DNA from 2 places in the Vagococcus carniphilus genome. Region 2 is predicted to be linked to the other one. Evidence: riboswitches for the same ligand, from Rfam matches in the RefSeq annotation. Region 2 holds a riboswitch; the other holds the start of a gene.
What was found. A riboswitch is a leader RNA that binds a small molecule or an ion and turns the genes downstream of it on or off. The one in region 2 is predicted to bind thiamine pyrophosphate.

Region 1: it holds a riboswitch for thiamine pyrophosphate, as region 2 does, so the genes downstream of both, H9L18_RS11385 (ECF transporter S component) here and thiT (energy-coupled thiamine transporter ThiT) in region 2, are expected to answer to the same signal.

What each region holds. Positions count from the first base shown of each region.
Region 1 covers NZ_CP060720.1:2,334,305-2,349,606, forward strand. Annotated here, with positions in the region: gene H9L18_RS11310 (L-fucose isomerase) at 1-841, opposite strand, end outside; gene H9L18_RS11315 (ABC transporter substrate-binding protein) at 877-1,974, opposite strand; gene H9L18_RS11320 (ABC transporter permease) at 1,986-2,999, opposite strand; gene H9L18_RS11325 (sugar ABC transporter ATP-binding protein) at 2,999-4,501, opposite strand; gene H9L18_RS11330 (RbsD/FucU family protein) at 4,519-4,947, opposite strand; gene H9L18_RS11335 (rhamnulokinase) at 4,960-6,417, opposite strand; gene H9L18_RS11340 (class II aldolase/adducin family protein) at 6,436-7,122, opposite strand; gene H9L18_RS11345 (DeoR/GlpR family DNA-binding transcription regulator) at 7,278-8,042, shown strand; gene thiD (bifunctional hydroxymethylpyrimidine kinase/phosphomethylpyrimidine kinase) at 8,104-8,931, opposite strand; gene thiE (thiamine phosphate synthase) at 8,921-9,574, opposite strand; gene thiM (hydroxyethylthiazole kinase) at 9,574-10,389, opposite strand; gene thiW (energy coupling factor transporter S component ThiW) at 10,382-10,936, opposite strand; gene tenA (thiaminase II) at 10,917-11,603, opposite strand; gene H9L18_RS11375 (CbiQ family ECF transporter T component) at 11,615-12,271, opposite strand; gene H9L18_RS11380 (ABC transporter ATP-binding protein) at 12,243-13,634, opposite strand; gene H9L18_RS11385 (ECF transporter S component) at 13,631-14,197, opposite strand; TPP riboswitch at 14,357-14,446, opposite strand; gene H9L18_RS11390 (helix-turn-helix domain-containing protein) at 14,793-15,302, shown strand, end outside.
Region 2 covers NZ_CP060720.1:438,971-454,272, forward strand. Annotated here, with positions in the region: gene H9L18_RS02270 (YibE/F family protein) at 1-60, opposite strand, end outside; gene H9L18_RS02275 (YibE/F family protein) at 50-1,159, opposite strand; gene H9L18_RS02280 (TetR/AcrR family transcriptional regulator) at 1,284-1,895, shown strand; gene H9L18_RS02285 (hypothetical protein) at 2,031-2,231, shown strand; TPP riboswitch at 2,334-2,435, shown strand; gene thiT (energy-coupled thiamine transporter ThiT) at 2,501-3,058, shown strand; gene H9L18_RS02295 (ECF transporter S component) at 3,266-3,886, opposite strand; gene H9L18_RS02300 (phosphopantothenoylcysteine decarboxylase) at 3,892-4,440, opposite strand; gene coaB (phosphopantothenate--cysteine ligase) at 4,454-5,209, opposite strand; gene H9L18_RS02310 (NAD-dependent epimerase/dehydratase family protein) at 5,230-5,859, opposite strand; gene H9L18_RS02315 (TIGR00282 family metallophosphoesterase) at 6,010-6,810, shown strand; gene H9L18_RS02320 (YlbF family regulator) at 6,830-7,225, shown strand; gene mutS (DNA mismatch repair protein MutS) at 7,230-9,818, shown strand; gene mutL (DNA mismatch repair endonuclease MutL) at 9,840-11,735, shown strand; gene H9L18_RS02335 (Maf family protein) at 11,747-12,301, shown strand; gene msrB (peptide-methionine (R)-S-oxide reductase MsrB) at 12,319-12,747, shown strand; gene H9L18_RS02345 (3-hydroxyacyl-CoA dehydrogenase) at 12,789-13,676, opposite strand; gene ruvA (Holliday junction branch migration protein RuvA) at 13,866-14,483, shown strand; gene ruvB (Holliday junction branch migration DNA helicase RuvB) at 14,496-15,302, shown strand, end outside.

The DNA of each region.
Region 1 (15,302 bases), 1.1 Mb from region 2:
TACCAAATAAAATATCACGAATAACGAGTGCTTGTTTAGCAATAAATTCCCAATCTTCATTAGCAGGAACTACTTTAGATTTCGTAATAATCTCAGGGAAATCTTTCCCTTCATTGATATCAATACCTTCTTTACAATAATCTTTAATCCATTGTAAAGCTTTTTCATATTCTTCTTTATCGTAAATTTCCAATGTAATTCGACGAAGAATTTCTGTCATGTCAACATATTCTAAAGTCATTCCTAAATATTTAGTAAATAATTGACTATCTGCTTGAGAACCTGCAATTCCCATACAAGATGAACCTAAGTTAACATAAGATTTACCTTTCATTTGACCTATTGCAAATACACCTTTTGCAAATGAGAGAATTTTTTCCTGAACATCTTCTGGAATACTATTATCATCTAATTCTTGAACTTCTTTTCCATATATCTTAAAAGCAGGGTATCCTTTTTGTGCGTATCCTGCCATAGCCGCAGCTAGATAAACAGCTCCTGGTCTTTCTGTTCCGTTGAATCCCCAAACAGCTTTAATTGTCTGGTTATTTAAATCCATTGTTTCTGTTCCGTAACACCAACTTGGTGTAACAGATAATGTTCCAATGATATTTTCGCCTAGAAATTGCTCTTCTACAATTCCTGCGTCACCACGTCCTCCGATTGTACGATCTGCAACCACACATTGAACCTTAGTACCATCTGCATATCTAAGACTTGATTCAATCAGCTCTTTTGCAGCCAGTGCCATCGCCATTGTTTTTTCCTCAAGACTTTCACGGACTCCGCCTTGTCTGCCATCAATAATTGGTCTAATTCCTAGCTTTGGATAATTCGTCATTTTTTTGCCTCCTTATTATTTAAAAAAACTAATTTTTATTCATATAATAATTCTTGAATATCGTCTTTATCAATGTTTTCTTTTGTATACCATTCAACTCCAGTATCAACATCAGTTACTTTCTCTCCCTTTGATGCCTTCACTGCTAATTTAACTGATTCATATCCAATCTTAACTGGATTTTGAGTGACAGAACCTAAGAATTTACCATTGCGAATTGCATCTTGTTGCAATGCACCTGAATCAAATCCGACAGCTAAAATTTTGTCATCTTCCACTCCGATACGATCACCTAATCCATCATTAGCATTAATAATTGATTTAGCGCCATATTCATTTGATCCATAAATAGCTAGTAAATCTTTCTTTTCTAATAAAGCTGATGCTTCTGTTTTTCCAGCAGCATCTGTTACTTCTGCAGGAACACGAAGTTCGATAATGGCTTTAGCATCTTTTCCCTTAACATCATTTTTAAATTTATCATGACCGGTTACTTGAACTTTTCCTTTACCAATCTTCTCGTTAGATTCTAACAATTCAACCATCTTTTCAATAAAACCGCCTGTACGTTGAGAAATTGAAAGTGAATTAACCTCTTGAGAAACAACACCAATTCTGAAAGTTTTATCTTCAATTCGTTTTTCTAATTCTTTGTATAAGTTTTCAGCTGCAATTGCTCCAGCCTTATTGTTATCTGTTGAAGCAGTTGCTTTTACAGCACCTTCTGGAGCATCTGGTACACCTGAGTCAAACCCAATAATTGGAATATCTTTAGATTTAGCTGTTTCAATCGCATCTAATTCAGCTTCCGTATCTAATGCAGCTAGAGCGATAGCATCTGGGTTTTTATTGATAGCATTATTCAACATTTCTAATTGTTCAGCAATAGCGGTTTCATCTTTTGGCCCAACAAAGTTCATTGTGACATTATCTTCCTCTGCTGCTTTTTTAGCACCTGATTGTACAGCTTTCCAAAAGTCATGTTGAAATCCTTTTGCAACAACTTCTACTTTTGCTCCACCATCTTTGGATTCTTTAGAGCCTTCTTCTTTTCCTTTTTCTCCAGAACAAGCAGCTAGTAGAGTAATTGCTACCGTTGACATTAATAAAATTCCCATCGTTTTTTTCTTCATTTTATTCTCTCCTATTTGTTAAGTTTTTTATTTCGATAAATATCAATATAAACCGCTAAAATGACAACGAATCCAGTTATAAAAATTTGATAATGTGGTTGTAAATCAATATAAGGCAAGCCAACCTTTAAAACGGTCATAATAAAGACCCCAATAACAGTTCCTAAAATAGAACCAACACCACCGGCAAGAGATGTTCCACCTACCACAACTGCGGCTATAGCATCTAATTCAAATCCTGAGCCTCCACCTGGCATAACTGTTGTATAAGTTGCTGCATAAGCAATAGCTGCTAAACCTGCAAAGAAACCTGCTATAACATAGGTTGAAGCCTCTACCTTAACAATATTGATTCCTGATAACCTCGTTGCTTCTCTATTACTACCGATTGCAAAGATATAACGACCTAATTTAGTTTTCATTAAGATAACAGTTGCAAGAATTGCCATAACAATTAACAAGATAACTCCTGTTGGAAAATTACCAGCTGTTCTAAAAATTGATTTGTACCAACCATCTGGACCACCTCTTAAAGGAAAGGTTTCAGTTTGAACATTAGAGACTATTGAACTTAGTCCCCTTGTAATCATCATGGTGCCGAGTGTTGCAATAAATGCGGGAAGTCTTAATTTAGCAACTAAAATACCATTTACTAAACCGAAAAACGTTGCCACAGCTAATATAGCTAGCAGTGCTACCCAAAGTGGTGCTCTTAATTGGTTATAAATCACTCCACCAGTAATTGCAGCACACATCATATTGGTTCCGATAGATAAATCAATGCCTCCTGTTATAATGACAAATGTTACTCCTAATGCTAAAAATCCTACATAGTAAGAGGCATCCAAAATACTAGTCAGAGTAGAAGTACTCCTAAAAGCTGGACTCATCATAGAAAAGAAGCCATAAATTAAAAATAAAACAATTAAAATGATAAGTTGTTGTAACCCGATTTTATCAACTAGCTTTTTTAAGCCACTTTTATTTTGATGCTCTAAACTATTTTTCTCCAAAGTATTCTCCATTACACTACCGCCTCTCTCATTGTTGCAAAGTGTAATATTTTCTCCTGAGTTGCCTCTGAAATATCAACTTCACCTGTTTTTTTACCTTCACACATTACCATGACCCGATCACTCATTCTTAAAATTTCAGTTAACTCTGATGAAATCATAATGATAGATTTCCCCATCTTAGTTAACTCAGTCATTAGTTCATAAATTTCACTTTTTGCACCAACATCAATTCCTCTAGTCGGCTCATCAAAAATTAAAATGTCACTATCTTGTTCCAACCATTTAGCAATAACTACCTTTTGCTGATTACCACCTGAAAGATTACGAATCAATTGGTGTGCAGATGGTGTTTTTATACCTAACATCTTGATAAATTTATTACTTGTTTCGTTGATTTTTTTATCATTAATTAGTCCACCACTAACGTAATTTCCAACGTTTGTCATAACAATGTTATTTTCTACAGACATGCCTACAACGACACCATATTGTTTTCTATCTTCAGACAAATAGCCGATTCCATTCTCAACAGCATCTTTTGGTTGGTTGATTTCAACTTTTTTATCATGAACATAAATTTCTCCAGAGTCTTTCTGGTCAGCTCCAAAAATCAAACGGGCCATCTCTGTTCTACCTGCCCCCATTAATCCAGAAACACCTAATATCTCACCCTGTTTCAAATCAAAGCTAAGATTTTTCACTTTATTTCCCAAAGATAAATTTTTAACCGATAACACAACTTTTGCATCATCTGAAACTTCAGAATGTTGTTTTGGTTCCTCGTAAATGACTCGACCAACCATCATATCTATGATTTCATCTTTAGTTGAACTAGCTGTATCAATAGTTCCTACATATTCACCATCCCGCATTACCGTGACACGATCAGTGATTCTTTTAATCTCATCCATTCGATGTGAAATATAAACAATTCCTATATCCTTTTGCTTTAAATCCTCGATAATATTAAACAATTCATTTATCTCAGATTCTGTTAAAGCTGCTGTTGGTTCATCAAAAACGATAATTTTAGCATTCATTGAGATAGCCTTAGCAATTTCAACCATCTGCATCTTACCAACTGTCAGATGTCCTACTTGTTCTTTCGGATTGACTGTCATATTTAAGCGATTAAATAACTCTTCGGTTTTACGATTAATATCAGAGTCATCTGTAAAAATGCCTTTCATAGATTCTCTACCAATAAAAATATTTTGAGCAACTGATAAATGATTAATCATATTTAATTCTTGATGAACAATAACAATTCCATCATCCATTGCTTCTTTGGGATTTTTATAATTAATTTCACGACCATTATAGTTAATTGTTCCAGCATCTTTTTCATAGATTCCTGTTAAAATTTTCATCAATGTCGATTTTCCAGCGCCATTCTCACCCATTAGAGCATGAACTTCACCTTTTTTTAACGTAAGGTTTACATTATCTAAAGCTTGTACAGCACCAAAACTCTTAGAAATTTGATTCATTTCTAAAATAACTTCACTCATGTGTTAATACCTCCTTTTTAGTGAACAACACCTTTTTTCAAAAGGATATTGGCGTAGATCGCTTCCTCTCCTGTGGCAACAATTGCATATGCTTCTTTTCCTCGATTATAGAATTCTTGACGTGTTAGAAGTTCTATTTTGTCATTTTCAACCACAGCTTCTTTTATTATTTTTTTGTAGTCATCCCAAATCACTGGAATCGTCGGGTCTCCCTCAGCCACCTGCATCAATCCGATTGAATACTCCTGATAAGTATCCATTGGAAATAGTTTCAATATACTATCTAATAACTCTGGAACACCCAAACCGTCACATCTAACAAGTTTCTTAGCATTAGAAGCAGCTGGATAATTACCATCAGCAATAACTATTTCATCTCCATGTCCCATTTCCATTAAAACCTTCACTAATTCAGGCGATAAATTTTTCGGAATATTTTTTAACATATTTACTCACCTCTATTCTTTATCTAATAGCTTTTGATATTTTGGAAATTGATTTTCCCATGCTTCTTTTCTTTCTGGAAAATAATAGGTCACATTTGATATTTTTTTTATCCACTCTCTTGCTTCATAAACACTATCAATCACTTGGTGTGCCATTAATTGCTGTATAATATTTCCTATCGCAGTTGCCTCTACCGGTCCTGCACAAACTCTCATCCCTGTTGCATCAGCAACCATTTGACAAAGTAAGGCTGATTGAGAGCCTCCACCAACAATATTTAAAGTATCAAATTCGTTTCCTACAGCATCAATAATTTCTAGTGTCGTGTATTTATACTTAAAGGCTAAACTTTCGTAAACACATCTAAATAATTCTCCAGGTTCTTCTGGTAACTCTTGATTTGTTTCTTTTGCGTATGCCTGAATTTTCTCTTTCATCTTTCCAGGTGACGTAAATCTAGGATCATCTGTATCTATTAGACAGCGAAATGCTTTTTTCTTTTCAGTCATATCCGTTATTTCATCATAAGAATAATCCATTCCCTGCTCTCTAAAATTGCGTTTTAGTTCTTGAATAATCCAAAGTCCAGTACAATTTTTTAGAAATCGAGTTGTTTTATTATTTCCACTTTCATTCGTTAAATTATAGTTTTGAGCTTTTTGAGTGACTATTGGCTCTTCTAACTCAGTTCCAACAAGTGACCAAGTACCACAAGAAATAAATAGAAAATTTTGATTAGATGGAACACTTAAAACAGCACTTGCTGTATCATGTTCACAAACATTAATTACCTCAATTGCTGGTAGTCCAAAACTACTTTTTAACTTACCTAGTTGATTCCCTTCTGTCACAATGTCAGGAAAAAGACTAGCGGGTAATTGAAATAAATCCATCAATTCTTTATTCCAATCTTTTGTATAAGGGTTCGTTAATTGAGTTGTTGACGCAATACTCTGCTCTGTTTTCATATTTCCAGTTAATAAGTAATTTAGTAAATCAGGCATTAAAAGTACTTTATCGATTCTCTCAAACAAATCAGGTCTTTCATTTTTTACAGTGAGCAATTGAAATAATGTATTAATTTCCATTAACTGGTTCCCTGTTTGTTGATACAATTCTTCTTTTGATATTATCTTTTTCAAATACGTGAGACTTCCTTTAGTTCGACTATCACGATAGTGAACTGAATTTTCTAACAACTCACCAGATTTATCTAGTAAACCAAAATCAACTCCCCATGTATCAATTCCCAAGCTTTCGATTGGATATTTATCTGTCGCTTTTTTTATTCCAATTAAAATATTTTCTAATAAATAGTCAATGTTCCAAAATAAAGTATTTTCTTTTTCTAAGATTTGATTATCAAATCGATGAACTTCCTCAAGATTTAAGTTGCCATTTTTATATTTCCCAACAATAGCTCTTCCTGACGAAGCCCCAAAATCAAATGCCAAAACATTTAAATTCATCTTAAAAACCCCTTTATTTTAGTGATACTTCTTATAACCAGGATGTTTTCCTGTTACTTTATAATTTTCGCGCATCGCAAATAATTTATCTAATGTATCACGGTCAATCTCATCTTCTTCTTTTCCACCAAGCAACATTCTAGCGTGAAACACTGTGTTAGCTACTAATTCCAACGTTTCCATACGATAATAAGCTGTTATTAAATCTGAACCAACAGATAACGCTCCGTGATTTTCTAATAATAAAACATCATGCTCTGGTAAAAAAGGAGCGATACTTTCAGGAACTTCTTCTGTTGATGGAATACCAAATGGAGCAATTGGTATTGAGCCGACAGCAATTGCATTTTCAATTAAAGAATAACTATCTAAGGGTATTTTAGCTAAAGCAAATGCTGTTGCTACTGGTGGATGTGCATGAACAACCCCATTGACATCTTTCCTATCTTGGTAAACGCGTAAATGCATTTTAACTTCACTTGAAGGACGATAACCTTCACCTGCTTCTAAAATCTCATAATCAGAATTGATTCTGACCAACTTATCAGGCGTGATAAAACTTTTACTAATTCCTGTCGGTGTACATAAAAAAGTACCATCTTCTAAGCGTACTGAGACATTCCCATCATTTGCTGCTACCCATCCTTTTTGCCACATTTTATTACAGACATCACATATTTGATTTTTGATTATTTCTAAATCCATTTTAAAATCCTCTTTTCTCATTGATTTAAATCCGCTTTCATTCTAATATAAAAAAAGGGAATAAATTTATTTGAATGATATGATGAATTTTTTACTATTTTTAATAGCAAATTCGTTCACAACTATTCAAAATAATTCATAAGGGGAAATTTAATATGATGCAAGAAGAACGGCTGACACAAATTTTAACTATTCTAAAAAGACGTAAAAAGATATCTAACGAAGAACTTGCTGCTATGCTGTTCTGTAGTATTTCTACATTAAGACGAGACTTAATAAAGCTTGAATCTCAGCAATTAATTCGCCGGGTTCATGGCGGTGTTGTTTTAAATCTAGCGACCACTAACGAACCCTCTCTTTACTATCGAGAAACTAATTTTATAAAAGAGAAAAAAGAAATCTGTGAAATTGCTCAAGACTTTATTGGAGATGGTATGTGCGTTTTCCTAGATTCAAGTAGTACTGTTCAACAACTCGTACCATTATTAAAAACTGTTTCAAATTTAGTTGTCTTAACAAATGGAATTAAATTAGCATTGAACATTAGTGATATGAATGACGAATCAATTAAAGCGTTCATGTTTGGGGGAGAAATTAAAAAAAATTCAAGTTCGATTGTTGGAACTGACTTCACTACCTCTTTTATCAATCAATTTAATATCGACTTGGCTGTCTTTTCTTGCAGAGGTTTAGATATCAACGGAGTTTATGAATCTAGCCTTAGTCAGGCTAGAATTAAGCAACAAGTTATTGATAAATCAAAAAACTCCATTCTCTTAGCAGATGAATCAAAATTTGATTCACCCCATTTTTTTAAAGTATCAAACTTAAAAACCTATTCTGCTATCATTAGTAATAAGAAACCAGAAAAAGAATATACAAAACTCTTTAACAAACATGGTATTGATTGTCTTTACTAAAAAAACTAACCACGACAAATCTTCTTCATGATTAGTCGTGGTTAGTTTTTTTATGGGTAACTTATTCTATTATCTCCTCAACGCTCTCAGACAACTCAGCCCAATGATTGGTTGGTCCATGTCCGTGCCCAACAAACAATCCTTCTTCGATTGCACCTTGGATGAACTGTTTCCCTATATAGATAGCTTCTTTTATGGATGTTCCTTTAGCTAGTTCTGCTGCAATACAAGACGAGAAGGTATCCCCTGTTCCATGAGTTTTAATGGTTTTTATTCGCTTAGTTTTTAACCAATAGTCTTCTCCTGTCTCAAGTAAGACATAATCTTTAGCTTCTTTTGTTTCTAAATGTCCTCCTTTAATAATCACATGATTAACACCTAGTTTTTGCAAGTCAACTGCTGCTTGTTTCATCTCTTCTTCTGTTGTCACTGGATAACCAACTAAGACTTCTGCTTCTGGCAGATTAGGAGTCACTAAAAAAGCGAATGGTAATAACTTAGTTTTGATGGTCTCTATTGCGTCTTCTTTTAGTAACGCATGCCCACCTTTAGCAATCATCACCGGATCAACCACCAAGGGTCCGAAATCAACTTTTTTTAGATTTTCAACAACGCATTCAACATGTTCTCTATCTGCTAGCATGCCTGTTTTAGCAGCTTTAATCTTAAAATCTTCAGCAAGTGAGTTAAACTGGTCATTGATAAAATCACAAGGAACTGGGAAGCTATTTTGAACGCCTAGTGTATTTTGAGCAGTTAGTGCTACCACGATGCTCATTCCAAAGGCTTTTCTTGCTTGAAAGGTTTTTAAATCAGCTTGAACGCCTGCTCCACCTCCAGAATCAGTTCCAGCAATAGTCACAACTTGGGGTGTTTGATTAATTGTCATAACTTACTACATCCTTCATTTTCATTTTTTCAACTAATTCTTTTAATTTAAGAACTTTAGTCGGTACTTCTTTTGCTTGCATAATCTCACTAACAATCGATACACCAGAAACACCACTACCACTAAAAGATAAAATGTTCTCTTCTTTAATACCACCAATGGCTACTACTGGTGACTTCACTTCATCTACTATTTGTTTTAACTCTTCCATAGAAGTTAGTTTTGTTTGAACTTTAGTAGTTGTCGGATAAATAGCGCCTACACCTAAATAATCAGCTCCTTCAAATTTAGCCTCAATACCTCTTATTACGGTCTTAGCAGAGACTCCAAGAATTTTATCAGGGCCAATTAGTTCCCTTGTTTTCCAAACAGGAAGCTCGTCATCTCCAATATGAACACCATCAGCATCAATCGCTAGACAAATATCCACACGATCATTAATGATTAAAGGAACGCTATAAGAATCCGTTATTTTTTTAACTTTTAAAGCTAATTCATAGAACTCATTAGTCGATGCTTCTTTTTCTCTTAGTTGAAGCATCGTGATACCACCTTCACAGGCTTCTAAAACAATGTCTAAAAATCTATCATCAGACAAATTGTCTCTATTGGTTACTAAATATAAAGCTAATGCCTCTTCAATCATATCCTTTCTCCTTTTACTTGTTGCCACCAGTCATCTTTTTTATAAAGACGTGATAGTTCATTAAATAATTCATGTCTAAAATCAGCCATGCCTAATGGTTTTTTGCAATGAGTTAAAGCTGATTCTCCGCAGAGATTAAAATAGCTAACAGCCCCAACCAAACTCATTTCACTCTCTATTCCTTGACCTAATAGTGAAGCTATTAAAGCGCCAACTATATCTCCTGTTCCTGTCATTTGATCTAATTCAGCTACACCATTTTTCAAATAATAACTGGTATGAGGTGTAACGATAATATCAGTTTCTCCTGTTGCTAAAAATGACGTTGCCGGATATTGCTGCGTCCATTTTTTTAATGTTTCACTTAACTCTTGTAATGAGGCTTTTTCTTGATCAGAAGAGTCTCCATCTACTCCTCTACCTGAACTTTTCAAGCCACAAAGGTTTCTCATCTCTGACGTGTTTCCTTTAACCACCGTTGGCTTATTCTCTAAAAGGGTTAAAGCTAGTTTTTTTCTAAGACTTGAAGCAGATACACCCACTACATCAATCACAGTCGGTTTATTTGTATGGAGTGCCTCTTGGCTAGCAGCCAGTAATTGCTCTTGTCTATTAATAGATAAGTGACCTAAGTTCAAAAGTAAGCCATCTGTTTGTTCGAATAATTCTTTAAATTCTCTTTCGTCAACTGCCATAATCGGCTTACTATTAACATAAAGTAAAGCATTTGCCATGCTCTCACACGTTACCTCATTGGTGATGCAGTGAACCAATGGTGACTTTTTAAAAAAATTATTTGCTTGTTTATTCATTAATAGGTCTTTTTGACTCGTAACCATCTAGTTCCTCTCCTTTAAAAAGAGTTTGAATTCTTTTAAATTTTGTTATTTTTTCTAATTTCATGAAACCCAAGTAGCCAATCAATGAACCTGAAATGGCACCTCCAAAAAAACGCGGCGTATAAATAAACCAGTACATATTTGTAGCACTTCCCGTAAACCAAACCATCACCGGGTAAGAAAGGAGAGAGCCTATCAGACCTGTTCCAATAATCTCACCAAGCATTGCCACATAAATATTTTTAGAATACTTATAGCCTATTCCTGCCAAAAACGCTCCAAAAACAGCCCCTGTTAACGCAAGTGGGGGAACACCTAATAACAGCATTCTTAGTAGTCCGCAGGTCAGTGCCATTATGGTTCCGTAAAAGGGACCCATCAACGTCACGCCTATGATATTCATGACACTAGACATTGGTGCCATTCCTTCGATTCGAAATAAAGGTGACAAGACCACATCAAGCGCAACCATGAGAGACAAAATAATTAGTTTTTGTAATTTAGTATTTGCTTGTGGCATCTAGATCACCTTCAGGCCAAGTTTGTAAAGTATACGCCATCTCCCAGAATAAATATTCCATCCGAGAACTAATCACAAAAGCTTGAATCATTTGCTTTTGCTCTATTTCATCAGCTTTTTCAAATAAACGGTTCAATACATCACATTGATGAGCAACTTCGCTAGCTGACTCTTCTCCTGAATAAGTTTCAATCCAACGTTGATATAAAGAATCTGGAGAACCTGTTTTAATCAGTTCTGTTCCTATTTCTTGATATAACCAAGCACAAGGTAATAAGCCCGCCACAGCACTGTTTAAAGTACCATCTGATAGCTGGCGATACATATGAGAAACATAGTTATAAGCAGTTGGGGCAATTGGGGTCGTCTTGATTTCTTCTTCTGTGATATTTAACTCTTTAAAGAAACCATCTCGAATAGCGATTTCTCCTTCTGCTAAATGCTTCGCTCCTAGCATCAACATCTCTTTTACTTCTTCATCTTCTATTTTTTCAGCAATCAATAGATGGATTTGGCTAAAATGTTCTAAGTAATAACGGTCTTGAAGTAAATAATAACGAAATTCTTTTTCTCCTAACGTTCCTTCTTGTAATCCTTTGACAAAAGGATGAGTAAAACTTCCTTCCCAATGTGGTATTGTTAAAGCTCTTGCTTGTTTTGTAAACATGTCATTTCCTCCTAAATAGTAATAAACATTAATGTATTTCCAATGATAAAAATCATAGCTGAGGCCAGTATGTAACGTTTTGGTGTAACGTATTCTTTTGAAGGTTTTCTTTTAACATTATCCTCGTATCCTCTTGATTTGATTGCCTCTGTATAGTGATTACGCCAATTAAAAGCAACAAAAATAGTCTTTAAATAAAGTAAAGGTGAAAAGACTGTGAGACGTTTTCCTCTTAAGAGGCTGGCATTTTTTAAATCCTGTATTTCATTTTTGATTTCTGGTACAGCATTTAAAACAACTAAAATACCGTAAATAAAACTAGTTGGCACTTTTTTTTGCTCAAGGATTAAAAGCAGTTCTTCTAATTCAATTCCAAAGGCAAACATCATCCCTAATGCTGCAAAAGCAAAGGTTCGACTAAACAAAAGCCACGCATCAGCACTCCCTGAGCCATGTACCATAACAGACCAATAGGTGGAGACAGCAGGTATTAAAGGTAGTAAAAACAACCCAATTAGCCCTATCCATTTTTTTCTTTTTATTAAATAAAACAACGTTAAAAGAACTATAAAAGCATTTAACAAAAGAGATTTCGTAAATGAAATTTCTAAAGTAAATAAAAAAATAAGAGCTGTTAAATTAAGCGTATTGGTTTTGATAAGATTCACGGAAAGCTCCTTTCCACTCCAAACTCTCTTGTGTATCATGGAGTTCTTGATTAGCTAAAATCACATGATGATCACTATTTCCAGAAAGTGGTGCTAATCGGTGGGAAACAATTACAAAATGTTGTTCTTTTTCCTTCATCCAATCCATAAAAATCTGACAAGCTTTTTCATCAAGGCCTGTAAAAGGTTCGTCTAATAGTAAAAGTTCTTTTTCTAAGCTCAACATAGCAGTTAATTGAATCATTTTTTTCTGACCTTCACTTAAATGAAATAAGCTTCCCTTTAACTTATCTATTAAACCTAAAGATTCGAGTACTTCTCTTTGTTTTAATTGTTGCTCCTCATTCAACTTCACATTAAATGTCAGTTCCTCTTCTGGCGTCAAACAAACAAACTGTTGTGAAGCATCTTGAACGGCCATTGTCATTTTTTGATACCATTTTCTTCGACTTCGTATCCGCTCATTTTGATAATACATCTTTCCTCGATATTTCTTTTGTTGAGCCATCGCTTTTAATAAAGTTGATTTACCTGTCCCGTTATCTCCAGTTAAAGTTGTAATACCTTCAAAAAAAGAGAAGTCTGTTGGTCTTAATAATTCTCTTTGACCTTGAGAATATCCTACATCTTTTAAGGTCAGTAAACTGGTCTTACTTGTCACGTGTTTAGAGAGTATCGGATCTGGTAGTTTGTTTAAGATGCTCAGAGGTTCTTCTACTAAGCCTACCTGTGTCAAAGTAACCACTTTATCTACTCTGTTTTGATAATTTGCCAAGTCATGGTCACATAGTAAAATGGTCTTTCCTTTATTCTTAAGTTTTACTAGTAGTTGGATTAACTCATCTCGTGACTTAGGATCAACACTTGCGAAAGGTTCATCTAGTAACAAAATAGGGGTATCCATTGCCAGTAAAACAGCTAAAGAAGCTCGTTGCTTTTCTCCACCTGAAAGGCTAGAAAGTTCTCGGTCCAGTAAATGATTGGTTTGAGTTAGTTGAGCAGCTTCTTGTATTCTTTCTTGAATACCATCAAACCCTATCAATAGGTTCTCTAAAGCAAATGTTATTTCTCTTCTTAAGGTCCCCATCGTAAATTGCTGATTGGGATTTTGAAAAACCATGCCTACTTTTGAGGCACGTTCTAAAACAGGGAGGTCTTTTTGATTTTTTCCTAATACTAAAGCATCACCTTCATAAGGCAACTCTGCAAAACCTGCTATTAGTTTTAATAAAGTCGATTTGCCACTACCACTATCGCCACGAAGTAAGGTAAACGTTCCTTCGCTAAATTCATAATCGAGATGTTTAAAAATAATGGTTTCATTTCGCTTAAAAGAAACTTGGTCTAAAACGATTGGTCTCATGATTTCGCTCCAGCTAATTGCTGAACTCGGTTATAGCTTTTCATAATGAGTGAAACCATCACAACTCCAAAGAATAGAACTGACAATAAGCGAACAACGAACAAACTTAAAATCATTCCAATTCCAAATGTGCCATAACCAAATTTGAAAAACTCATACCCAAAACTCAGAACCGTTGTACCAATTGCTCCATAAATAAGGGGTAGCGTATCAAATCGTTTATATTGGGTTGCTATAAAACCTAGCTCTGTCCCAAATCCTTGGAAAAATCCTGAGACTAAAACCCCTGGTCCAAAGTAAGAACCATAAAGCATTTCTGCTAATGCTGCTAATAACTCTCCTAGTAGAGAACTTCCCTTTTTGGGAATTAGCACACCTGCAACAGGTGCTGCCATTGTCCACATACCAAATAAAATCTCGTTAGCAAACGGCGCTAATCCTAGTGGTGTTAATGCTGCTGAAAGAATGGCGTAGAGAAATCCCGCCCCCATAAAAACACCACCAAATAAAAATGCTAAAAAAGCAAGTAATATAATGTCTTGTACTGTCCATTTTGTCTCCAAAAAAAGCCCTCCTCTTATTTCCTTAAAGTTAAGAAACAAAAGAAGGGCAAACGCCGAGACTCTCCCTATTTAATTTTTTTCATAAAAAAAGCCCGACCAAATAAATGGTTGGGCATAAATTACGAGTTGTTCATTAAATAGGTCAAATTTTCTATTTGACAGTCATTGAATACATTTCTCTTCGCCAGTACTAACTGGAGCAGATTCAATGGGTATTATCTCAGCTTTTACGCACCCCAAATGTTTCTATCTATTAAGTTGTAATTGAAGTCTAACACGCTTTCATTTTTTTGGCTAGTTGAATGCTTACCTAATAAATAACAGTAAAGCATCTATTAATCAGTTTCTTCATATTTTTCATATAGATGAGCAATTAATGATTTTAACAACAAATAGAAGCCTTATATATATAAATCTTTGTAAAAATTAACATTTTTTAATCAATTCTCTTTCTAAGTTCACTTAATTAAAGTACATTTTTAAAATTTGATTGATAGAGAATCTTTATTCATTACTTTTCATGCATTATACTATACATTAGTTAGTATAAATCAATTATTAGCTAACCAAATCTAATGAAAAGATGGTGGTTAAAATGCTTTCTATTCTAGATACGACATCCAAACGATTAGTCGATACTCTTGAACTTTTACTTAAATCCGAAAATTGGTTAACAGTTCGACAAATTGCTGATTTACTTAATGTTTCTGAAAAAACAATTCACGAGGATTTAAACTATATTCAAGATAATTTAAATGACAAAGTGGGCCTTGAGTTTCTATCCCCATATGGGATTCGAGCGTCAAAACTTTCAGTCAACGTTTTCCTAAATATTCAATCACAAATTTTATTAAACTCTATCCCCATTCAGTTTATTTTAGCCTTAGCCAAAAATCCCAATCAAACATTAAATGACTATGCTGAAATATTACATATTAGCCGTTCAACTCTTTATCGTTATCTGCCTAAAATTAGTGATTACTTTAAACAATATGATTTAGAAGTAAAAAAGAGTGGCTCTCTTTACTCAATCACTAGTAAAAATGAATATCTTTATCGGCGCTTTTTTTCAACCTTTTTATTTGAAATACATGGATATAATGTA
Region 2 (15,302 bases):
TTTACCAATATAGCTCATCAAAAAAGCTAGAATTAAAAATAAAATAAAATTAACGCTCATTTAAAGCACCTCGTCTCAAGAAAAAGGTAGTTAATTTGATAGATAAAGGGATGGTTAAAACAATGCCAATACTACCGACTAGAGCTCTAGCAACTTCTAAAGATAAAACAATTGAAAAGGCATAATTAAAGGACATATTATTTCTTAGAAAGATAAGAATAAGCGGAATCGCACCACTTAGGTAAGAAAAAAACATAATATTTATCATTGGTCCCATAATATCTTCTCCAATTTTTTTACCAGTTTCTGTTATTTCTTCTTTTGTGACGTTAGGTTTAGTCTGTGTTAACTCATAAAGAGAAGAAATAATGGTCATAGAAACATCCATAACAGCTCCGACACAACCAATGAGTAAACTACTTAGAAATAAAATATGTGGTGGTCTGGTAACTAATTCCATCTCTTCATAGCGAAGCCCCTTATGAGCTAATAACTCAATAACTAAAAAGCCAATAAGAAAAGTGACTGCACTGCCAATTACCGTAGAAGTAATCGCTATTTTTGTTTTTTTATTCCATCCATTAGCAACAGTCAAAGTAAGCGTAACAATCAAAGGAATGCCAGCAATAAAAAGAAGTAATAGCAAATGGCTATTGATTTGTTTGTACCACCAGAACAAAAGGCAAAGTATAGCGCCGTTAAGAATAAAACTGAAAAAAGTCAATATTCCGGATAAATCATATATTAATATTAGTAGAAACAAGAGTAAACTAACTAGAATAATTAAAAAATGGTCACGTTTTAACTCTAAAAGGGTACCGAAAAGTTCTTTTCCTTGATGAGAGACATCGATGTAAACATACTCATTTTTATGATAGTGGTGGTCCTTGATTTGAGAGTAACTATAAGTGTTGGTGATAGTTACTTCTTTTCCTTTATATTTGTGGTTCAAAATGAGTAGCTTAACTTGTTGAGTGGTTAGTTTATCTGTATTCCCATGTTCATCAACTTGTTTCTCAGAATGAACCGTTTTTTCTTCCATTACTTTCCCAACAGTTTGTTCTTGATGACTAAATTGAAAAGTTCCGAAAATAGCTATGATTGTGAAAAGTAATAAAAGGAATAAACTGATTTTTTTTGTTTTTGTCATTGAAAGCATGAATTCAGCTCCTTAGAATGGATCATATTCAAAATAGTAACATTATTTTAAAGAGGAAGGAAATAAAATAAAAAATAAGAAATGTTATAATATATTTAATAAAAATGACGTGAGGAAGATAAAAATGCAATTAAAGAAAAAAGATGTCCAAATGGCTATTCAGGAAACAGCTTTAGAGCTTTTTTATCAAAAAGGCTACTTTAAGACTAAAATGAGTGATATTGCTAAACAGATGAATATGTCAGTTGGAAATATCTATACTTATTTCAAAAATAAAGATGAATTATTTGATACAGTCATAACGACTGACACTGTAGATTATATTGAAGAAACCATTGTCAATTTAGCAAAAACATGCAATGAATATCACTTAGGAAAGGATACAGCTTCTATAGACGATGCCATTGAAAAATATTTAAGAGTAATTGTTAATAACTACAGAGAAGTAGTGATTATACTTGATAAAAGTGAAGGAATGGTTTATGAAAAGAAACGATGCTCAATCATTGAAAAAATTATTGAGGTAAGATGTTCGACAGGATTAAGGCCAAGTTATATTGGAAGTTCTTTTGAAGTAAGGAAAAAATTCGACAAAATAATAATTAATGGGATTTTTGATGTCATTTTAATGGGATTGAAAGAGGATACGGCAACTAGTGAAGAGCGATATGAATTATGTTTAGCTCTTTTTAAATTTCAAATAGGGAAAAATTATGATAGCTATCCTAAAGCGTAAAAAAGTTGCTCTTTTTTTAAGCTTATTGATATTTTTATTATTTCTTAGATGATATATTGTATGTGAAAGGGTGTGGTGATTGATGAAATTTTCTAAGTTTTTATTTCTATTATTGCCTTTTACTTTTTTAGTCTCTTGTACGTCAAAAAGGAAGAAATACCTACAGATACGATTGAAAACAAACAGCATACAAGAGCAACTGATACGATAGATAAAGAAAGTATAACGCCTCAAAAAGAAAAAGTAGAAGCTACTACAGGATTTGAAGATACCTTTAAAGTAATTGAACCTGGTGAAGAAAAAGAAGGATTACCAGTTGTTGGAAATAGTCACTAAATGATAGTAGGAACTACAAATAGAATTTTAAGAAAGTGAAGTAAGTTTGACTATTACCGCTTTCAATGAGATACTATTTCACGAAGACATTTAAATACCGGTACCATCACAAAGGGGAGCTTTAGCTGAGATTGAGTAAAATTATTCTAAACCCTAGAACCTGAAATTGTTAGGACAAGCGTAGGAATTGTGATGGAGTAAAATAAAACAAGTTTACTCCTCTTTGGTTGTGTGGTCGGTTGACAATACAAGTGAAGGGGAGTTTTATTATGGTGTCATCAAGGTCAAGAGTATGGTTAGAAGGAGCAATTGCGGCAGCATTTGCCATGGCATTATCTTTTATTCCATTAAAGTTTGGACCAGGATTTTCTATTTCAATTGGAATGTTACCAATTGTAGTTTACTCTTTTAGAAGAGGAACAAAAGCAGGTTTATATAGTGGTTTAATCTGGGGATTACTCCATTTTTTACTTGGGAAAGCATATATTTTAACAGTTTCTCAAGCTTTAATTGAGTATTTATTAGCTTATACTTTTATTGGCTTTTCTGGAATTTATGCAACTAAAATTCAGAAAGCGATCAAGGAAAACAGTGGTAAACTAGGCTATCTTCTATTTATTGGGACTTTTGTCGGAACCTTAGCGCGTTATATTTGTCATTTTGTAGCTGGGTTCATTTTTTGGGGCAAGTACGCTCTTTGGGGATTAAGTCCTGTGGTTTATTCTCTAGTTATTAATGGAACAAATGCTGTTCTAACAGGAATTGCTACTTTTGTTATTGTTTTATTACTAGTTAAGAAAAGTCCTAAATTATTTTTAGTTGAATAAAAAAATAAACAGCCGATGAGGGGGATCATCGGCTGTTTTCTTTACATTGTTAATTAAATTCAGTTAGAAGGATTTTGAATCAATTAGAAAAACCAAGTCCTGTTTCGTAGTTTGAATAGCTACCATGATTTTTTAATTAGTTAGTTTCAATTTCCTGTATCGTTGATAAACTTATATTAACACCTAATTAAAAATATCGCGTCAACCTTAAGACTGATTTTTTTGATAGACCTTTAGTAGGACAATTGCAACGGCACTTGTTGCAATTCCTGCAACTAAAGCTTCTGGAACACCGTTTATAAAGACAACAGAAAGAACTGCTTTATATAAGCCGGCCCCCACTTCCATTTTCTTTGAAGCTGCATAAGCATCTTGGAAAACAAAATAGATTAAATTCATGACAAGGATAGTGTTGACCATTGAGCCAGCTGCCCCTGAAATGAAAAGAGATGTTTTGTCTCCAACTTTCTTTTTTTGTAGCCATTTGAAAACATAATAAGGAATAACTCCTGTTAAGATTCTAGGGACTAGTGCAATTACAATGGCCCAAAGACTAGTTTCGTTAGTTCCTAATACTGGAATAAAGGGTGAAAAAGCAAAGGATAAAATAGATGGTGTCATGGTATTAATTACCATACTTAAAACACCAAAAGATAAGCCTAAAAGAGCTCCTATTTTAGGGCCGAGTACAATCGCACCAATGATAACAGGAATATGAACAAGTGTAGCTTTTATAAATCCTAGATTAATAAACCCAAGTGGGGTGAATGAAAATAAGATAATGATAGATAAGAAAATAGCTGTTAATGTCAGTTGTTTAGTTTTCAATAGAATTACTCCTCAGTACCGTTTAATTGAGCACAAATGGCTGTAACAATTGTATCAACATCTGCTAGAGCTCCTTTTCCATAATCACCACAAGCTAACAAACTTGTTTTTGGCTCAATGAAAGAATACCCGTAACGGTCTAGTTTTTTTAAGTTATCTTGCATCGCTGGATTTTCATACATATAAGTATTCATCGCAGGAGCAATTAATTTCGGTATGTCATGGACAGCTAAAGCTGTTGTTGAAAGCATATCATCAGCAATACCATTTGCTATTTTTCCAATAATATTTGCTGAAGCAGGTGCAATGACAAATAAATCAGCACGTTTAACTAAATCAATATGGTTAATGTCAGTTGGTTGGTCTTCTCTCATAACATCTGTATGGACTCTATTTTTTGAAAGAACCTGTAATGTTAATTCTGGAATAATTTTAGTGCTATTGGTAGTCATGATTACTTCGACATCGATTTGTTTTTTTCGCAATTGGCTAACGATATCGGCTGCTTTATAAGCTGATATACTAGCTGAAACACCTAATAGTACAGTGGTCATAATAAATCCTCCTCTAATTTTTCAGGATAAGTTGCTTCATTCCTTGAGCAATTTCTTTTTTGGTATTAAAGCGTTGTTCTATTCCTTGTTTTGAAACGAATAAGCCAATGTGTTGATCACCTTTAATATGAGTTAAATCATTGGCTAAAATGTAGTCTGCCTTGTTTTTTTCAATGCTGTCTTGTGCAACACTAACTAATTCCTCTTCTGAAACATCTACTAATAGTTTAAAACCAATGAGATGTGTGCTAGGCTGCCAAGTTTTTATTTGAGAAATGACTTTTGGTGCTTTTTTCATGACTAAAATTAATTTATCGTTTTTAGAACTGATTTTCTTTTGTGCAGGTTGTGCTGATTGATGAGAGTCAGTTAGAACTTGTTTAATGAGTTGAGCTAACTCTTCTTTGGTTTTATATTCTTCGCTAATTATTTTTTCAGCAATTTGTTCTGACAGTAATGCTTCATTAGTTGCTGTATCTAGTTCATAATCACTAACAGCCATACTATGAATAACATAGTCAAAAGAAATAGTGGTTAGTAATTTTTTCATTGTGTCATAAAGGTCTTGAACAGAATGAATTGGAAAGAAATGAATTGCATCATTCTCAGGTAAAACAGCTTGTGGTCCATGAACATAATAAACGTTCACAGCCTCATTTTTCAAGGAATTAGCAATTTCTTTTCCTAAACTTCCAGTTGCGTGATTTGTTAAGTGGCGAACTTCATCGATTTTTTCAGATGTTCCGCCAGCAGTGATAAGTATATTCATGTTAAAAGCTCCTTTTTATATTAATGAATATCTGAGATTAATTTATAACTTGGTTCTGAGATTTCATTGAGTATTTGATGAACCAGACTGTTTAAAGAAGTGGGATAAACGGTTTTTACTATAGACTTGAGAAGAGGGACATAAGTTGCTCCCTTTATTAACAAGCCTTGTATATAAGTAAAAGGACGTTCTTTGGTTGTCACTAAGCCACTTCGAATAATAATTGTAGGATTATTTTTATCAAATAATGACTCTTCTGCAGCTTTTTTAGCTTTAATGTAACCATGAGGCCCACCTTTAGCAGATAAAAAGAGGTAAGGGCAATTCTTTTTTTCAGCTTCAGTGCTGATTAATCGGTTAGCTTCTACAATCATTTTGTCATAAGTTAAGCCTTTTTTCTTATTTTCAAATAGAATACCGATCAGGTTAATACAGCATGTATCAGAAGAGAGGTGATTTTTCCAAGAATCATCTTTAAAAACATCTATAGCACACCAAGTTATTAAAGGGTTTGACATCCATTTGTCATTAGTTTTGGGTTTACCATGTTTGGAGATACTGACAACAGACATATGGCGATTAAGAGCTTCTTTACAGAGGGCTTGACCAATAAAACCGCTTCCGCCAAAAACGATGAGTGTTGCTGTCATTTTAGACTCACTCCTTTAACCTATTTTTATGTTAATCATTCTAACACATTCTATTGAAAGAATGGTGAAAGTAAAATCAAGATTGCTTTTATTTAAGGTCAAAAATTGATAGAATATAGCAAGTAGCTAATTAGAAAAGAGGAGTCATTCATGCGAATTTTATTCTGCGGAGACGTAGTAGGATCATTAGGAAGAGAAACAATTACCACTTATTTACCAAAATTAAAAAAGAAGTATAGACCACAGGTGACTATTGTTAATGGAGAAAATGCAGCAGCAGGTCGTGGTATTACTGAAAAAATATATAAAAAATTACTTCAAGACGGAGCAGATGTTGTCACACTAGGAAACCATGCTTGGGATAATCACCAAATTTTTGAGTTTATTGAAGACGCTAAAAAAATGGTTCGTCCAGCAAACTTCCCCAAAGAAACAACACCTGGTGTCGGAATGGTTTTTGTAAAGGTTAATCAACAAGAGTTAGCCGTTATTAATCTTCAAGCAAGAGCTTTTATGACAGCGATAGATGATCCTTTTACGGTCATTGACGAATTAATTGAAGAAGCAAGAGAGAGAACTCCTCATATTTTTGTAGATTTTCACGGTGAAACAACGAGTGAAAAACAAGCTATGAGTTGGTATATTGACGGACGTGTATCAGCAATTGTTGGAACTCATACCCACGTTCAAACAAATGATGCAAGAATCTTGCCACAAGGAACAGGCTATATCACTGATGTAGGGATGACTGGTCCTTATGACGGTATTTTAGGAATGGATAGAACAGCTGTTATTGAGAAATTTAGAACAGCCTTACCTCATCGTTTTGAAGTGGTCACAGAAGGTCGAGAACTATTATCTTATTGTGTGATTGATATTGATGATGTAACAGGAAAGACGAAAAAGATTGAAGCTAATCTTATTAATCCAGACCGTCCCTTTAAAGAATAGAAGAAAGGACGAGGAAATAGTGGAAGAACGAGAGTTTCAGTACGAGGAAACGATTCAGTTAGCTTTAGATAATTTATTGGAAAAGATAAGTGATAACGAAATCATTGTTTCATATAAACAAATTGCTGAAAAAGTCGATCAGCATGAAGGATTAAAGCAAATGGTTGAAGAAATAAAGGCACTTCAAAAGGATGCGGTTCAATTTGCTCATTATGATAAACCAGAAGCAGAAAGAGAAGCCATTCGTTTGGCAGATGCTAAGCAAAAAGAATTTGATGAGCATCCATTAGTCATTGCTTACCGAGAAAAATTAGTTGAGGCAAATGATTTATTACAACATGTAACACATTCCCTTGAGAAAAAAGTGAATGAAGGATTAGAAGAGGAATTAAACAAGGCAGTAGAAGGGGAGTAATTAGATGCCTCAAAAAACGAAACACACACCAATGATGGAACAGTATTTTAGCATTAAAGCCGACTATCCAGATGCTTTTTTATTCTACCGTCTAGGTGATTTTTATGAATTATTTTATGATGACGCAGAACAAGTTTCTCAGTTGTTAGAATTAACTTTAACAAGTCGCAATAAAAACGCAGATGACCCAATTCCTATGTGTGGTGTTCCTCACCATGCAGCGGCTAACTATATTGATACGTTGATTGAAAAAGGATACAAAGTAGCAGTTTGCGAGCAGGTAGAAGACCCGAAAACAACAAAGGGAATGGTGAAACGAGAAGTTGTTCAATTAGTGACACCAGGAACGAGAGTAGCTTCGGGAGAAGTCGCATCTAGAGAAAATAATTATTTAACAGCTGTGACCTTTATTGAAGAAAATAAACAATATAGTTTTTCTTATGCAGATTTAAGTACAGGAGAAATTAAAGTTAGTTTACTTGAAACGGTAGATGACATCATTAATGAATGTGAAAGCTTACAGACCAAAGAAATCGTGATTGGCTCAAGCATTGATACAGGCTTGGAAGAAAAATTAGATCAACATAATATTGTCATCTCAAAACATGAAGTCGCTGAAAAACCAGTTGCCCAGATGAGTCATTTAGTCGTTCATTTAGAAAATGAAGCCCTTAAAACAGGGGCTAAGACACTGATTTCTTATTTACAAGTGACACAAAAAAGAAATTTGGATCACTTACAACAAGCGATTAGTTATCAATCAGATCACTTTTTAAAAATGGATTATTATTCTAAATACAATTTAGAATTAGCAAAATCGATTCGGACAGGTGAGAAAAAAGGCACTCTTTTGTGGTTACTAGATGAAACCAATACAGCGATGGGAGCTAGACTTTTAAAACAATGGCTAGATCGTCCTCTTGTTCAAGAAAAACAAATTGTAACTCGTCAAAATATGGTTGAAAGCTTATTAAATGCTTATTTTGAACGAATGGATTTAAAAGATCGTTTGAAAAAAGTTTATGATTTAGAACGTTTAGCTGGAAGAGTGGCATTTGGCACGGTAAATGGTCGTGATTTAATCCAATTAAAAACCTCATTGAACCAAGTACCAGGTATCCGCCAAGTGCTTGAAGGCATTAATCAGGGCGAGTGGGATGAGCTTTTAGTTGATTTAGTGCCAGCTTTTGAGCTTGTTGAAATGATTGACGCGTCTATTAATGAAGATGCGCCATTAGCGATTACAGAAGGTAATGTGATTAAGGACGGTTACAATGAGCAATTAGATGTTTACCGAGATGCTATGCGTAATGGGAAACAATGGATTGCAGAACTTGAAGCTAAAGAACGAAAAGAAACAGGCATTAAAACCTTAAAAATAAAATTCAATCGTGTATTTGGTTACTTTATTGAAATTACTAAAAGTAACATTGATTTATTACCAGAAGGGCGTTATGAAAGAAAGCAAACGTTAGCCAATGCTGAACGTTACATTACACCAGAGTTAAAAGAAATTGAAACGTTGATTTTAGAGTCAGAAGAAAAATCTCAAGAATTAGAATATCAATTATTTTTATCTGTGCGTGAAGAAGTCAAAAAAGAAATTGATTTTTTACAAAAGTTGGCCAAATCAATAGCAAGCTTAGATGTTTTAAAAAGTTTTGCTGACATTAGTGAGTCATATCATTATGTTAGACCAGAATTAGTGAGCCACAAACATGAACTTGAACTTATTGAAGGACGACATCCAGTTGTTGAAAAAGTATTAGGACAACAAGAGTATGTACCAAACTCTGTTTTAATGGATGAAGAAACATCAATATTACTAATTACAGGACCAAATATGTCAGGTAAAAGTACTTATATGAGACAACTAGCTTTAACGGTTATTATGGCTCAAATTGGTTGTTTCGTTCCATGTGAAAAAGCAGTGTTACCAATTTTTGATCAAATCTTTACACGAATCGGGGCTTCAGATGATTTAATCTCAGGTCAAAGTACTTTCATGGTTGAAATGATGGAAGCTAATCAAGCTTTATCTTATGCAACACCAAGAAGTTTAATTTTGTTTGACGAGATTGGTCGAGGGACAGCTACTTATGACGGCATGGCTTTAGCTCAAGCTATTATTGAATACATCCATAAAAATGTAAAAGCTAAAACGTTGTTCTCAACTCACTATCATGAAATAACGGTACTTGAAGAAGAGTTGTCTGGTTTGAAAAACATTCATGTTGGAGCTGTTGAAAAGGATGGAGAAGTTGTCTTTTTACATAAAATGATGACAGGACCTGCTGACAAAAGTTATGGTGTCCATGTTGCTAAACTGGCAGGTTTACCAGATGATCTATTAGAAAGAGCTTCAGATATATTGGTTCATTTAGAGGCTAAAACAACGGACGTAACAATAGAATCTATCAAAGAACAACCTATTCAACAAGATGTGGTGGAAGAAACAGAGCAGCTTTCTTTATTTGGCGGTTTATCTGAATCAGAAACAACCGTTTTAACAGAATTAAAAGAATTGAGTTTATTGGAAATGACACCAATGGATGCTCTTAATTGTCTATTTAAATTACAAAAGAAACTTTAATAAGTATAGGAGGCAGAGTGAATGACGAAAATTGAAGAATTATCTCAAACGCTTGCCAATCAGATTGCGGCAGGTGAAGTGGTTGAACGACCAGCATCCGTTGTAAAAGAGTTAGTTGAAAATGCGATTGATGCTGGAAGTACGCAAATCGATATTTATTTAGAAGAATCAGGATTAAAAAAAATTCAAGTAGTGGATAATGGTGAAGGAATTGAAGCAGATGATGTTTTAAATGCCTTCAAACGCCACGCTACTAGTAAAATTCATAACCGAGATGACTTATTCCGAATTCGTTCGTTAGGATTTAGGGGAGAAGCTCTACCCAGTATTGCGTCAGTTTCTGAAATAACCTTAGAAACATCAACTGGAGAAGGAAATGGTAGCTATTTATTTCTTTCAGGAGGAAAAGTAGAAGAACATAAACCTCATTCGTTACGTAAGGGGACTAGTATTACAGTTGAAAATTTATTTTTTAATACGCCAGCTAGACTTAAATACGTTAAGACACTTCAAACAGAACTAGCCAATATTGGAGATATCGTTAATCGGTTAGCTATGAGTCATCCTAACGTTGCTTTTCGATTAGTTCATGATGACAACCGGATGTTGGTAACAACTGGTAGTGGTGATTTGAAGCAAACCATTGCTGGTATTTACGGTGTGGCAACAGCTAAGAAGATGTTGAAAATTGAGAGTGAAGATTTGGATTTTAAACTTTCAGGTTATATTTCCTTACCAGAAGTGACAAGAGCCAGCAGAAATTATCTGTCCTTAATTATCAATGGCCGTTTTATTAAAAATTATGTTTTGAATAAAGCCATCATTGAAGGCTATGGTTCAAAATTAATGGTAGGTAGATTTCCTCTAGTGGTTTTACAAATTGAGATGGATCCTTTATTAGTGGATGTAAATGTCCATCCAACTAAACAAGAAGTACGTCTAAGTAAAGAAAAAGAATTAGTTGTTCTAATTAGAGAGGCTATCCAATCCGTTTTAATGGACCAAGTGCTAATTCCTAATGCGAGTGACAGTGCTCCTTACAGAAAAAGAATGGCTCCAGAAGAAAAAGTAGAACAACTTGATTTAGATTTTTCTAAACCAAAAGTAATAGAAAAATCAGTTGAATCACGTGTACCAAGTGATTTAGCTTATGATAGAGAATCTGGTGATTTTTATTTAAAAAATCAGCCGGAAGAAAAAAGCCAACCATTTGTTGAAATGTCGCAACCAAGTGTATTAAAAGAGCAAGAGCACTTTCATGTAGAGGAAGTTGCTACTGAAATACCTGTGTTTGAAGAAGAAAAAGAAATCAAAGAAGAAATCGAAAGTTTTCCGGACTTGGATTATTTTGGTCAGATGCATGGCACTTATTTGTTTGCTCAAAATAAAGATGGCCTCTTTATTATCGATCAACATGCAGCTCAAGAGCGAATCAAGTATGAATATTTCAGACAAAAAATTGGAGAAGTATCAAACGACTTACAAGAGCTACTTGTTCCAATTGTCTTAGAGTACTCTGCTGATGATGTTTTGAGGATTAAAGAAAATCAATCTGTGTTAGAAGAAGTCGGTATTTATTTAGAAGATTTTGGCAATAACAGTTTAATTGTCAGAAGTCATCCGACTTGGTATATTAAAGGGCAAGAAGAAAGTATCATCCGTGAAATGATCGATATATTTTTAGAAACAGGAAAAGCAAGTGTGGCAAAATTTAGAGAAGATACAGCGATAATGATGAGTTGTAAGAGATCGATTAAAGCTAATCACTATCTAGATGAAAAACAAGCACGTGCTCTTCTAGAAGATTTAAAACACTGTGAAAATCCATTTAATTGCCCTCATGGTAGACCAGTATTAATCCGCTTCACCAATAAAGATATGGAGAAACTGTTCAAACGAATACAAGATCCGCATTAGGAGGATAAAAAATGTCAGTGATATTAGCCTCAAGTTCACCTAGAAGAAAAGAATTACTTAGTAAATCAGTTAAAGAGTTTGACATCATGCCTGCTGATATTGATGAAACTGTACAAGTAGGAGAAGAGCCTTTAGCTTATGTTGAGAGAATGGCTAAAGAAAAAGCAATGTGCTTAATTAAAGATAAGCCAAAAGATATTGTGATTGGATGTGATACAACAGTTGTTTTAGGAAATGAGATTATGGGAAAACCAAAAAATGATGAGGACGCTTATCGAATGTTGGAAAAATTAAGTGACACAACCCACCAAGTGTTAACCAGTGTTTATATAAACACTGAACAAGGGGTTTTTCAAAAAACAGAAACAGTAGATGTTGTTTTTTACCCATTAGAAGAAGAGGACATTAATTGCTATATCGAGACTAAAGAGCACCAAGATAAAGCTGGAGCTTACGGGATTCAAGGTCAAGGTGCGCTATTTGTTAAAGAAATTTCTGGGGATTATTATTCCATTGTCGGATTTCCAATCGGTTATGTTAATCAAGTTATGAAAAAAGTTCTTTAAAAAAAGGAGCCAGAATAATGAAAAAAAATGAAGCAGATTTAAGAGCAAAATTAACCCCACTACAATACCAAGTGACTCAAGAAAACGGAACAGAACACCCTTTTACGAGTGAATTTGATCAATTTTCTGAAGAAGGTATTTATGTAGATATAGTAAGCGGAGAACCGTTATTTTCTTCAAAGGATAAATATGATGCTGGATGTGGCTGGCCATCATTTACCAAACCGATTGCTACGTTACAAGAATTAGAAGATACGACTCTTTCTCGTGTGCGGACAGAAGTTAGAAGTAAGGAAGCTGATTCTCACTTAGGCCATGTCTTTCCTGACGGCCCCACATCTGAAGGTGGCTTGCGCTATTGTATTAACGGAGCAGCTTTACGTTTTGTTCCAGTTGGAAAAATGCGTGAAGAAGGTTACGGAAGCTATTTACAATTATTTAATTAAAAAAAGGGATTGTGATTATTTAAGTCACAATCCTTTTTTGTCTATTCTGTTAAGAAATCTTTTTCTAAGTATGAAGGATTTGGGTAAGTATAAAATCCTTGTCCGGATTGAATACCAAGGTGTCCTTTATCAAGGTAATTTTCTTTTAAGAATTGAGCGATTTTTTTAGAATCGTCTGTGTCTTTACTAAGAGCAATATTGTAAGCCGTATTTAAACCAACAATATCTAAAATACCAAATGGACCACGTGGTGATTTAGTTGCAATCATCCATGTTTTATCAATCGTTTCAGGGTCGGCAACTTCATTCACCAATAAATCCTCAGCTGATTTGAGGAGTGGAACGAGTAAAGAATTAAGAATATATCCTCGTTGTTCTTTGTAAAGGGGTAAAGGAATCATACCGATATTTTTAGAAAATGCTACGATTGTCTCGAAAACATCTGGATCAGTCTCAGCTGTTCCCATTATTTCAGCTGTGTTATTCAGCCAAATTTGATTAGCAAAATGAAGAGCTAAAAATTTATCAGGTCGTCCTGTTTCAGCTGCAAAGTCACTTGGTAAAAAAGTTGAAGTGTTCGTTGCAAAAATAGTTGACTCAGGAGCAATCGTTGCTAGTTGTTTGTACAAATTAATTTTAAGTTCTTTGATTTCAGGGATAGCTTCAATGATTAAATCGGCTTCTTTTGAAGCGGTTTCAAGATTAGTTGTGTAGATAAGATTTGAAAGAGTTTCTTTTAGTTCTAAATCGGTCACTTCCATGTCTCTTTCATAGCTTTTGGTTAACGTCACCATACTACGCTGTGCTTTGACTAAAGCTTCATCATTAATGTCAAAAACAGTCACTTTAAACCCAGAGTAGGCAATTTGAAAAGCAATTTGACTACCCAAAACACCACTACCAATAACAGTTACATTTTTAATATCCATCAAAAATCTACCTTCTTTCCAATTATGGGTACAACTAAAGTATAGTCCTAAATGATAATAAGTTAAAATAAAACGTTTTGCCTGTTATTTTAAAGGAAACACAAAACTTTTTGGTAAAAAAACTAAGATATGATACAATCTTAGAGAACGTATGTGCGGAAATTAAAAGAATTAATAAAGGAGAAAAGCATGTTTGAGTATATTAAAGGGAAGGTTACATTCATTAGTCCTTACTATATTGTGATTGAAACAAACCAAATTGGTTATCAAATTGCGGTAGCGAATCCGTTTCGCTATTCTGCTTATTTAGAACAGGAAGTAACGGTGTACTTGCATCAAGTTATTAGAGATGATGCCCATGTTTTATATGGTTTTTCTGATTTGGATGAAAAACAACTTTTCTTAAAATTAATCAGTGTTTCAGGTATTGGACCTAAAAGTGGCTTAGCTATTATGGCATTAGATGATCATGCCGGACTTGTTAATGCCATTGAAACAGAAGATGCTAAATATTTAACAAAATTCCCAGGAGTAGGGAAGAAAACAGCTCAACAAATGGTTTTAGACTTACAAGGTAAACTAGGTGAACTAGAAATAACAGGTGAGCCAAAATCTGTTAGCATGAAACAAGATGATTTGTTTACAAGTGTTGATGATAGTTCACTTCATGAAGCAATCGAAGCATTGAAGGCACTTGGTTACTCAGATAGAGAAATCAAGCGAATTAAAGTAGAACTTGAAGTGATGACAGGCCACAAAACAGATGAAATCCTTCGTCATGGATTAAAATTATTAATGAAAAAGTAGGGAGAAGATTAAATGAATGAGGAAGAAAGTCGGCTTTTATCAAGTGAAGCAGAACAATCCGAAGAGTTTTTAGAAAAGTCACTCCGACCTCAGTATTTATCTCAATACATTGGTCAGGATAAAGTGAAGCGAGAACTTGAAATTTATATTAAAGCAGCTAAACAAAGAGAAGAATCATTAGACCATGTCTTACTTTACGGCCCTCCTGGATTAGGAAAAACAACGATGGCGATGGTTATTGCTAACGAGATGATGGTTAATATCAAAACAACTAGTGGACCAGCAATTGAAAAACCAGGAGATTTAGTTGCCATTTTAAATGAGTTAGAGCCTGGAGATGTTTTATTTATTGATGAGATTCACCGATTACCTCGAGTAGCAGAAGAGCTTCTTTATTCGGCTATGGAGGATTTTTATGTAGATATTATGGTGGGACAAGGTCCAAATGCTCACCCTGTTCATTTTCCTTTACCGCCTTTTACATTAGTTGGTGCAACAACAAGAGCAGGCATGTTATCAGCTCCTTTAAGAGATCGTTTTGGAATTATTTGCCATATGGAATATTATGAAGATGATGATTTAAAAGAAATCGTTCTAAGGTCAGCTGATATATTTGCAACAGATATTGTTGAATCCGGTGCTTTTGAAATTGCGAGACGATCAAGAGGCACACCACGTATTGCCAATCGGTTATTAAAACGTGTCCGTGACTTTGCTCAAGTCGAGGGAAATGGTGAAATTGACATCCAATTAGCAGATGAAGCCTTAAAAATGCTTCAAGTTGACCATAAAGGATTAGACTATGTGGATCAAAAAATA